3 linked regions of the Cohaesibacter sp. ES.047 genome follow. The protein of the gene in region 3 binds, or shares a complex with, the protein of the main gene of each other region. Links are inferred from orthologs where the notes say so. Each region holds a gene or a part of one and is shown on either strand. Other genes may lie near its edges.

What was found.
Region 1: secY (region 3) and secG share a complex: the UniProt entries of both Escherichia coli proteins name them as parts of the sec protein translocase complex. The link is inferred for Cohaesibacter sp. ES.047 from one-to-one orthologs.
Region 2: the proteins of secY (region 3) and secA are in contact, whole or in part, in a crystal structure (PDB 3DIN), measured with the Thermotoga maritima proteins. The link is inferred for Cohaesibacter sp. ES.047 from one-to-one orthologs. Residues at the interface, in WP_004081795.1 of Thermotoga maritima: Glu108, Gly109, Glu110, Glu111, Ala236, Glu237, Arg238, Arg239, Ile240, Thr241, Ile242, Gln243, Tyr244, Ala245, Arg246, Arg247, Val248, Thr249, Gly250, Arg251, Arg252, Val253, Tyr254, Gly256, Ala257, Ser258, Thr259, Tyr260, Leu261, Pro262; in WP_004082002.1 of Thermotoga maritima: Glu261, Ala262, Arg263, Lys300, Ala301, Arg302, Thr303, Ile304, Ile305, Leu323, Tyr324, Asp325, Pro326, Val329, Ser330, Tyr333, Ile336, Lys340, Phe345, Val349, Glu363, Phe364, Tyr374, Ser375, Gly376, Gly377, Glu393, Ile395, Thr482, Ser483.

What each region holds. Positions count from the first base shown.
Region 1 is NZ_LT907844.1:4,321,177-4,324,068, reverse strand. The notes cover bases 72-2,808. They hold secG (preprotein translocase subunit SecG), read left to right. Parts: upstream 72-1,106; coding sequence 1,107-1,511; downstream 1,512-2,808. Other genes in these bases: CPH65_RS19810 (CTP synthase), read left to right, coding at 1,870-2,808; tpiA (triose-phosphate isomerase), read left to right, coding at 107-853. Outside these bases: more of CPH65_RS19810, read left to right, coding at 2,809-2,892. UniProt on the Escherichia coli protein: Subunit of the protein translocation channel SecYEG. Overexpression of some hybrid proteins has been thought to jam the protein secretion apparatus resulting in cell death; while this may be true it also results in FtsH-mediated degradation of SecY.
Region 2 is NZ_LT907844.1:2,821,447-2,824,859, forward strand. Bases 156-3,413 are described here. They hold secA (preprotein translocase subunit SecA), read right to left. Parts: upstream 3,035-3,413; coding sequence 356-3,034; downstream 156-355. Other genes in these bases: CPH65_RS12910 (peptidylprolyl isomerase), read left to right, coding at 3,310-3,413. Also shown: CPH65_RS12900 (HAD family hydrolase), read right to left, coding at 1-65. UniProt on the Escherichia coli protein: Required for protein export, interacts with the SecYEG preprotein conducting channel.
Region 3 is NZ_LT907844.1:4,672,029-4,675,034, forward strand. Bases 24-2,874 are described here. They hold secY (preprotein translocase subunit SecY), read right to left. Parts: upstream 2,193-2,874; coding sequence 855-2,192; downstream 24-854. Other genes in these bases: CPH65_RS21475 (adenylate kinase), read right to left, coding at 286-858; rplO (50S ribosomal protein L15), read right to left, coding at 2,341-2,811; rpmD (50S ribosomal protein L30), read right to left, coding at 2,827-2,874. In the rest of the region: more of rpmD, read right to left, coding at 2,875-3,006. UniProt on the Escherichia coli protein: The central subunit of the protein translocation channel SecYEG. Consists of two halves formed by TMs 1-5 and 6-10.

The sequences.
Region 1 (2,892 bases), 350 kb from region 3 along the record:
GTATATGTGCGGCAAGGCGCGGAGCGGGCTTGCAATGTCTCGTCTGTTTCGCCGTGTGTCGGGCTGGACCAATTTTTATCGATTGCGCTTTTAAAGGAGCAGATTCATGAGCATCAAACCTCTCGTTGCCGGTAACTGGAAAATGAATGGCCTCAAGGCCTCTGTCGCTGAACTCGAAGCGCTGGTCGCTGGCTTCGATCTTGCGGACAAGGTTGAGACGATGATCTGCCCGCCCGCTACACTGGTTGTTCCCTTTGCCGAGAAAACTGCCGGAACTGCTGTCGCCATTGGCGCTCAGGATTGTCACATGAATGTTTCGGGCGCTCACACCGGTGATCTGTCTGCTGAAATGTTCAAGGATGCTGGCGCCAGCGCGATCATCGTCGGGCACTCCGAGCGTCGCGCCGACCATGGCGAGACCAACGGCACGGTTGCTGACAAGGCAAAAGCCATTTGGGCACAGGGTCTTGTTGCGATCATCTGCGTGGGTGAAACCGAAGCCGAACGCAAATCCGGCGAAACACTGGAAGTTGTCGGCACCCAGCTTGAAGGCTCTATTCCTGAAGGTGCGACTGCTGCCAACACCGTGATTGCCTACGAGCCGGTCTGGGCGATTGGCACGGGCCTGACACCAACTGCAGATGATGTGGCAGAAGTGCACGCCTTCATGCGCGCCGAACTGGTCAAGGCCTTTGGTGACGAAGGGGCGAACATGCGTCTTCTTTATGGTGGGTCTGTCAAGCCGGGCAACGCTGTTGAACTGATGGGCGTCGACAATGTCGATGGTGCGCTCGTCGGCGGTGCAAGCCTGAAGGCGTCCGACTTCCTTGGGATCATGGCGGCTTATAAATAAGCCTGACCCCAGACCAGGTCTGGCCCTGAGCGTTCCACACCCTGCATTCAGGCCTCGAACCGGTGGAATATCCACCTTTCGGGGTTGTCTGAGGCGGCTGTGATGACCAAATGAGACCATAGCCCCGGAAAAATGCCCGTTGGCACTGGAATTGCGCATGGTCTTGTTGTAAAGACGGGCCAGAATATGAACCTTTTGCGTCGGGCCGCAGGAACGTGCTGGCCCGATTCATCGTTTGTGAGACGGTTGGATAATGGAATCAGTTGTAATTGTCATTCATCTGCTGATTGTTGCCGCGCTGGTGGTCGTCGTACTGCTGCAGCGTTCTGAAGGCGGCGGTCTCGGTATCGGCGGCGGCGGTGGCGGCGGTGGCGGTTTTTTGACCGGCCGTGGTGCAGCGAACCTGCTCACCCGCACGACTGCAATTCTGGCCGCCGGTTTCTTCATGACATCCCTTGGTCTGACCATTCTGGCCGGCATGAAAAGCAAGCCTTCTGATGTGCTTGACAATGTTCCGGCACAGACGCTGCCGAGCGGTGTGGATGAAAACAGCGGCGGCATTCTTGATGAACTGCAGCAGTTGAGCCCGAGTGCTCCGACACCTTCCGAGGCCCCGGCTACCGAGCCGACCGGTCCGCAGGTGCCGACCTCTCAGTAGGATCCGCAACCGCAGGCATAAAGACTGCTTTGACTAAGACACTTCAAACCGGCCCTTGCGATGTGTGCAAGGGCCGATTTGTTATGGTACGGTCGTGGCTCGGCCCACCCCGAAAGATCTGGGGTGATTGGAGGGGCGAGCGGACCCAATTTCCTTCCTGCTTAAATAAATCCGACAAGAGATGGCAGTGAAGGGACTTTTGCGTTTCGGTGATGGCCTGATCCAGCACCGAGCGGGAGGCGCGCGAAACAGAAATCGTGAGCAATGGGTGCCGTTTTCACAGCGCTCACAGCTTTTGTTGTTGGCTAAGATCGATTTGCTTGGCGAATCGGCGCAAAGGGAAGTAATTTAAAATTCCATGGCGCGATATATTTTTATCACTGGCGGTGTGGTGTCTTCGCTTGGCAAAGGGCTTGCGTCTGCGGCTCTTGGGGCGGCTCTACAGGCGCGCGGCTATTCAGTTAGACTGCGCAAACTCGATCCCTATCTCAATGTCGATCCCGGCACGATGTCTCCCTACCAGCATGGGGAATGCTTCGTAACCGATGATGGTGCGGAAACGGACTTGGATCTGGGGCATTATGAGCGATTTACCGGACGTCCTTCGAACAAGAAGGACAATATAACGACCGGTCAGATCTATCAGAACATTATCACCAAGGAACGACGTGGCGACTATCTGGGCGGGACCGTGCAGGTGATTCCCCATGTCACGGACGAGATCAAGGCCTTCATTCTTGATGGCAATGACGACTATGACTTTGTCTTGTGTGAAATCGGCGGTACCGTCGGTGACATTGAGGCAACGCCTTTCTTCGAGGCCATTCGTCAGCTTGGAAACGAATTGCCTCGCGGACAAGCGATCTATATCCACCTCACTCTTGTTCCCTATATTCCCAGTGCAGGCGAGCTCAAGACCAAGCCGACACAGCACTCCGTCAAGGAACTGCGGTCCATTGGTATTCAGCCCAATATCCTGATGGTGCGCTGCGACCGGCCCATTCCCGAGGCGGAGCGGCGCAAGCTGTCGCTGTTTTGCAATGTGCGGCCAGAGGCCGTCATTCAGGCGCTTGATGTGGGCAATATCTATGAAGTGCCGCTGGCCTATCATGCCGAAGGGCTTGATACCGAGGTTTTGGCGGCGTTTGGCATCGATGGGGCTCCCAAACCCAATTTCGAACGCTGGCACACCATTCTTGATCGCGTGAGCAATCCCGAAGGGGAGGTCACGATCGCAGTGGTTGGGAAATATACCTCGTTGCTGGATGCCTACAAGTCGCTGATCGAGGCTCTGACCCATGGCGGCATCGCCAACAAGGTCAAGGTCAATCTCGACTGGATCGAAAGTGATCTGTTCGAGGGTGGCAATGATCCGACCGCG
Region 2 (3,413 bases), 1.9 Mb from region 3 along the record:
AGGCGGTAGAATTGCTCATTTTCCCAAAGCGTGTCATCGGCATCGAAGGCGATCACTTTGATCATGGTGCTTGGTATCCCGTTTGCCAAGGTGCTGAAATGTGTCCAGCGCTTTCCTGTCCATGCCTCAAGTCTATACTGCCCATGCGAGGATAAGGAGATCGACAATAGGCTTGTCCCTGTGGAGTGAGCCGACGCTTTATTGGCGATTTATGTCTGTCTGTCCAAGGCATCTGGCAGGTCCGCGCGTAAGAAGCCGTGACGGGATAAAGTCGGTCGGTCCTGCTCCAATCGATGCAAAAAAGCCCCGGTCGGGCTGTGCCGACCGAGGCTGCAATCTGGATCAAGGACTAAGCTTAGCTCAGTTTGCCGTGGCAATGTTTGTATTTCTTGCCAGAGCCGCAAGGGCAGGGGGCGTTGCGCGGCACTTTGCCAAAGGCGCCGTCCTGTCCGTCTGCAGCATCGCCCGATGCGACATTCTCGCCTGTGTCCGGGTCAATGCGCTGCTCGTGCATTTCAGGCATTTCGGGGCGCTCGAACGGGTTCGGTTCTTCCTGACGCAATTGCACATGGGCAAGCTGCTGGGTGACCATCCGTCTGAGATTGACAAGCAGGGCCTGGAAAAGCTCAAAACTCTCGGTCTTGTATTCCTGCAGCGGATCACGCTGCCCGTAGCCACGATAGCCGATGACGTTGCGCAGGTGATCAAGCGCCACCAGATGCTCTCGCCACAGATGATCGAGGATCTGCAACAGAATCGATTTTTCCACCTGACGCATCAGGTCAGGGGTGAAATTGGCGGTCTTGGCGGCGGATGCCTCGTCAGCAGCCTTTTTCAACCGGTCGAGGATTTCCTCGTCGGCGATGCCTTCCTCTGCGGCCCAGTCCTTGACCGGCACGTCGAGATTGAGAATTTCCTGCACTTCGTCATGCAGACCTTCAACGTCCCACTGCTCGGCATAGGCCTTGGGCGGGATGTGCTTGGCGACGATGTCCTCGATGACCTCGTGACGCATGTCCAAAACGGTTTCAACAACGCTGGCATCCTTCATCAGATCGATGCGCTGGTCGAAAATGACCTTTCGCTGATCGTTCATGACGTCATCAAATTTCAGCAGGTTCTTACGAATGTCGAAGTTGCGTGCCTCAACCTTTTTCTGTGCTTTTTCTAGAGCCTTGTTGATCCACGGATGGATAATGGCTTCGCCTTCCTTCAGGCCGAGCTTGGTCAGCATGCCGTCCATGCGCTCGGAGCCGAAGATGCGCATCAGGTCATCTTCGAGCGAGAGGAAGAATTTGGAGCGTCCCGGGTCACCCTGACGACCGGAACGACCGCGCAACTGGTTGTCGATGCGACGGCTTTCGTGGCGCTCGGTGCCAATCACGAACAGACCGCCCGCCTTGATGGCAACTTGCTTCTTGGCTTCGATGTCGGCCTTGATTTCATCGATCATCTTGGTGCGGGCCTCGCCTTCCAGCTCCGCGGGCACTTCCTGAGAAATGCGCATGTCGAGGTTGCCGCCAAGCTGGATATCGGTGCCGCGACCGGCCATGTTCGTGGCAATGGTGACAGCTCCGGGCGCACCTGCCTGCGCAATGATAACGGCTTCCTGTTCGTGGAAGCGGGCGTTCAGGACCTGATGCTCGACCTTTGCCTTCTTGAGCTTGGCGCTCAGCTCCTCTGAGCGTTCGATGGAGGTTGTGCCAACCAGCATGGGCTGGCCACTCTCGGAACATTCCTTGATCAGGGTGACAAGGGCGTCATCCTTTTCTCGGGTGGTGCGATAGACTTCGTCATCATCATCGACGCGCTGGACCGGCAGGTTGGTCGGAACGTCGAGCACTTCGAGATTGTAGATGTCTGCCAGTTCTTCCGCTTCGGTCAGCGCCGTACCGGTCATGCCCGAAAGCTTGTTGTAGAGACGGAAGTAGTTCTGGAAGGTGACGGAGGCAAGGGTCTGGTTTTCCGGCTGGATCGACACGCGCTCCTTGGCCTCGAGCGCCTGATGCAAACCTTCGGAATAGCGACGCCCTTCCATCATGCGGCCAGTGAACTCATCGATGATCACGACCTGATCGTTCTTGACGATGTAATCCTTGTCGCGGGCAAAAAGCTTGTGGGCGCGCAGGGCCTGATTGAGATGATGAACGATGGTCACATTCTCGATGTCGTAAAGCGTTTCGCCCTGCAACATGCCTGCTTCCTTGAGAATCTGCTCAATGAACTCGGTGCCGTCTTCGGTAAAGGTTGAGGACTTGGCTTTTTCGTCGATCTCGTAATGCTCTGCCGACAGGCTCGGGATGAAGGCATCAATCTTGGTGTAGAGTTCGGACTTGTCATCCAGCGGACCGGAAATGATCAGCGGGGTCCGCGCTTCATCGACGAGAATCGAGTCGACCTCATCGACAATCGCGAAATTGTGTCCGCGCTGAACCATATGGTCGAGCTCGTATTTCATGTTGTCGCGCAGATAGTCAAAGCCGAATTCGTTGTTGGTCCCGTAGGTGATGTCTGCGTCATAAGCGGCCTTGCGGTCACCATCTTCGATGCCGTGAATGATGACACCGGTGGTCATGCCAAGGAATTTGTAGACCTGCCCCATCCATTCGGCATCGCGTTTGGCCAGATAGTCGTTGACCGTGACCACATGCACGCCCTTGCCTTCAAGGGCATTGAGATAGGCAGCCAGCGTCGCCACGAGGGTTTTACCCTCACCGGTACGCATTTCCGCGATGGCGCCATCATTGAGCACCATGCCGCCGATCAACTGCACATCGTAATGGCGCTGTCCAAGAGACCGCTTTGCAGCTTCGCGCACTGTAGCAAAGGCCGGGACCAGAAGATCCTGAAGTTTTGTTCCGTCTGCCAACTGCTGGCGAAACTCGGCGGTCTTGTTGCGCAAGTCTTCATCGGAGAGCTTGGAAACCTCATCCTCCAGTGCATTGATCGCTGCGACTGTCGGGTGATATCCCTTGATACGGCGATCATTTGCCGTACCGAAAACTTTGCGAGCGATGGCTCCAAGACCGACCATTGACCGGATCCTTCCTCTTTACTGCCGCCACAAGAAAATTGTGACCGTCATATTTGTAACGCAATTGCGGCAAGACTAGCTGAACAGGTTGTGCCAGTCCCGAAATGAATGGTGGCTGTCAACAGGCCATGTGCCCATTTGGTAACAAACAACTCGGCAGAGAGATAAGATTGGGTCAATGCCTTGTCAACGCCAAGTATCGCAGGTAGGTCACCTGTGAGGGCAGTTTTTATGCGATTTTCGTTCCGAAGTGAACAAACATAGGAAAGATACAGATGGTTCGAACCATTATTACCCGGTCTGCTATGGCCGCCATGACGTCTCTTCTGGTGCTCGGTGCAGCCGGTGCGGTTCACGCCCAGGACACCAAGAAAGAGAC
Region 3 (3,006 bases):
CACTTAATGGTAGGAGACGGTTTTTTTGTTTATTGGTTCTGAACAAAGCATTGTCAGAACGCAAAAAAGAGTGCCCGAAAGACATGGCTTCCGAACACCGGCCACACAACTTGCATGATTAGCGCCGGTTACTACCGGACTCATGCAGGTTGAGTCAACCTTTTATCGCAAACTTGCGACACATTGGAGCCATTTCTGCCGCACAGGGCGAAAAACGGCTCCAAAACCTTTGACTGAACCACTCCAACATCAGCGCCCAAACGCCTAAAGCAGGAGAAGCGATTCTCAGTCTTCCAAAGCTTGCTTGATGGAAGCAAACACGCCATCGATATCCTGCATGCCATCAACGGTCTTGAGCAGACCGGTTTTCGCATAATAGTCGACCAGCGGAGCGGTCTGCGCAGAATAGACAGCAAGACGTTTCTTCAATGCCTCGGCATTGTCATCCGCACGTGGTCCGTCAACGCTTTCAGACGCGCGTCTTTCGATGCGACCAAGAAGGATGCCTTCGTCAACCCTGATCTCGACAACGCCATCAAGGGTCAGTTTCTTTTCCTCGAGCAGCTTGTCGAGTGCTTCGGCCTGCGCGATGGTCCGAGGGAACCCGTCCAGAATGAAGCCGTTCTCACAATCCGGTTCGTCAACACGATCAGAGATGATCGCACAGACGATTTCGTCAGAAACGAGTTCGCCCTTTTCCAGAATGGAAGCAACCTTCAACCCAACGGGGGTTTTAGCTGCAACAGCGGCACGGAGCATTTCGCCAGTCGACAATTGCTTGATGCCATACTCATTTACGAGACGCTCAGCCTGAGTTCCCTTCCCTGCGCCCGGAGGTCCGAGCAAAATAAGTCTCATCGACGCTTACCTCTTAACTTCGATTTCTTGACCAGCCCTTCATACTGATGAGCCAGCAAATGTCCCTGAATCTGCGATACGGTGTCCATTGTCACGCTGACCACAATCAGCAGAGACGTTCCTCCGAAATAAAATGGCACGCCAGTCGCGGAAATCAGGAATTCCGGCAAGAGACAGACGAGAACCAGATAAATCGCACCCAGCACAGAAATACGGGTCAGGATCCGGTCGATATATTCAGCCGTCCTCTGGCCGGGTCTGATACCCGGAACGAAGCCGCCATGCTTCTTCAGATTATCCGCGGTTTCCTGCGGATTGAACACAATAGCTGTGTAGAAGAAAACGAAGAAAACAATCAAGGCGGCATAAAGCATCATATACAGAGGTTGACCATGCCCCAGAAGCGCGGTGACGGTGTTAAGCCAATCAGGCCCCTGCCCGTTGCGCGATACGAAGTTCACAACGGTTGCCGGCAGCAACAGAAGCGAAGACGCAAAGATCGGAGGAATGACACCGGCAGTGTTCAGCTTCAGCGGCAGATGGGACGAATCCCCCTGGAACATCTTGTTGCCAACCTGACGCTTCGGATACTGGATGATCAGACGACGCTGTGCACGCTCCATGAAGACGATGAAGGCAATCACGATGATAGCCGTTGCAAGAACGCCCAGAATGATAGCGGTCGACAGCGAGCCCTGACGGCCAAGCTCGAGCGTGTTGGCAACAGCCGAAGGAAGACCGGCAACAATACCAGAGAAGATGATCAGCGAAATGCCGTTCCCGATGCCACGTGCGGTGATCTGCTCGCCAAGCCACATCATGAACATGGTGCCGCCAACCAGCGTCAAAACGGCGGAAAACCGGAAGAACATGCCCGGATCGGTGACAATGTTGCCAGAGCCTTCAAGACCGACCGAAATGCCGTAGGCCTGCAGGGTGGCAAGAATAACCGTACCGTAGCGGGTATATTGGTTGATGACCTTGCGGCCACGCTCGCCTTCCTTCTTCAGCTGTTCGAGCTGTGGCGACACGGTCGTCATCAGCTGAATGATGATGGAGGCGGAAATGTAAGGCATGATCCCCAGAGCAAAGATGGCCATACGGCCCACCGCACCACCGGAGAACATGTTGAACATGCCAAGAATGCCAGTCTGATGACTGTCAAAGGCCTGCGCAAGAGCTTCAGGATTGATCCCTGGAAGCGGAATATAGGTACCAAGGCGATAAACCAACAAAGCACCCAGCGTAAACCAGATGCGTTTCTTGAGTTCTTCTGCCTTTGCAAAGGCGCCAAAATTTATATTGGCGGCGAGTTGTTCTGCTGCCGAAGCCATCATCTACTCCGCTGATAGCGCGTGTTGAACTGGGAAAACCGGTTAAACAAATATAGGTGCGCTCAAACAAATGTATAGAGCGTGGCGGAAGAAGTCTCCTCCGCCATCGCCCTAAACGCAAAAAGGAGGGCTCATGTGAGCCCTCTTTTTATTCTTCTTCGCTGCCCAGGATCTTGACCGATCCGCCAGCTTTTTCGACCGTCGCAATCGCTGCCTTGGAAGCACCTTCGATTTCGAAGGATACTTTGGAGGTCAGCTCGCCATCGCTAAGCAAGCGAACACCATCCAGAACCCGGCGCAAGACGCCTGCTTCTTTCAGGGTGACAACGGTAACCGGTGCAGATGCATCCAGTTTACCGGCGTCAATCGCCTGCTGGACGCGACCAACAGAGACGGTGTTGAAGTTTTTCGCAAAGATGTTGTTAAAGCCGCGTTTCGGAAGGCGACGATGCAGAGGCATCTGACCACCTTCAAAACCCTTGATGGCAACACCAGAGCGGGACTTCTGACCTTTGACACCACGTCCGCCGGTTTTACCCATGCCGGACCCGATGCCGCGACCAACGCGCTTGCGAGAATGCGTAGCGCCGTCGTTATCGCGAATTTCGTTGAGCTTCATAATACTCTCCCGCCTCTAGTCCTCGTCCACAACGCGGACAAGGTGAGAGACTTTTGCGATCATGCCACGAACTTCAGGCGAGTCCTGAAGGGTGCGGCGGCGATGCAATTTGTTCAGGCCAAGGCCGACCAGCGTAGCACGCTGGTCATGTGGCCGACGCAAAGGGCTGCCGATCTGTTCAACAGTTACGGTACC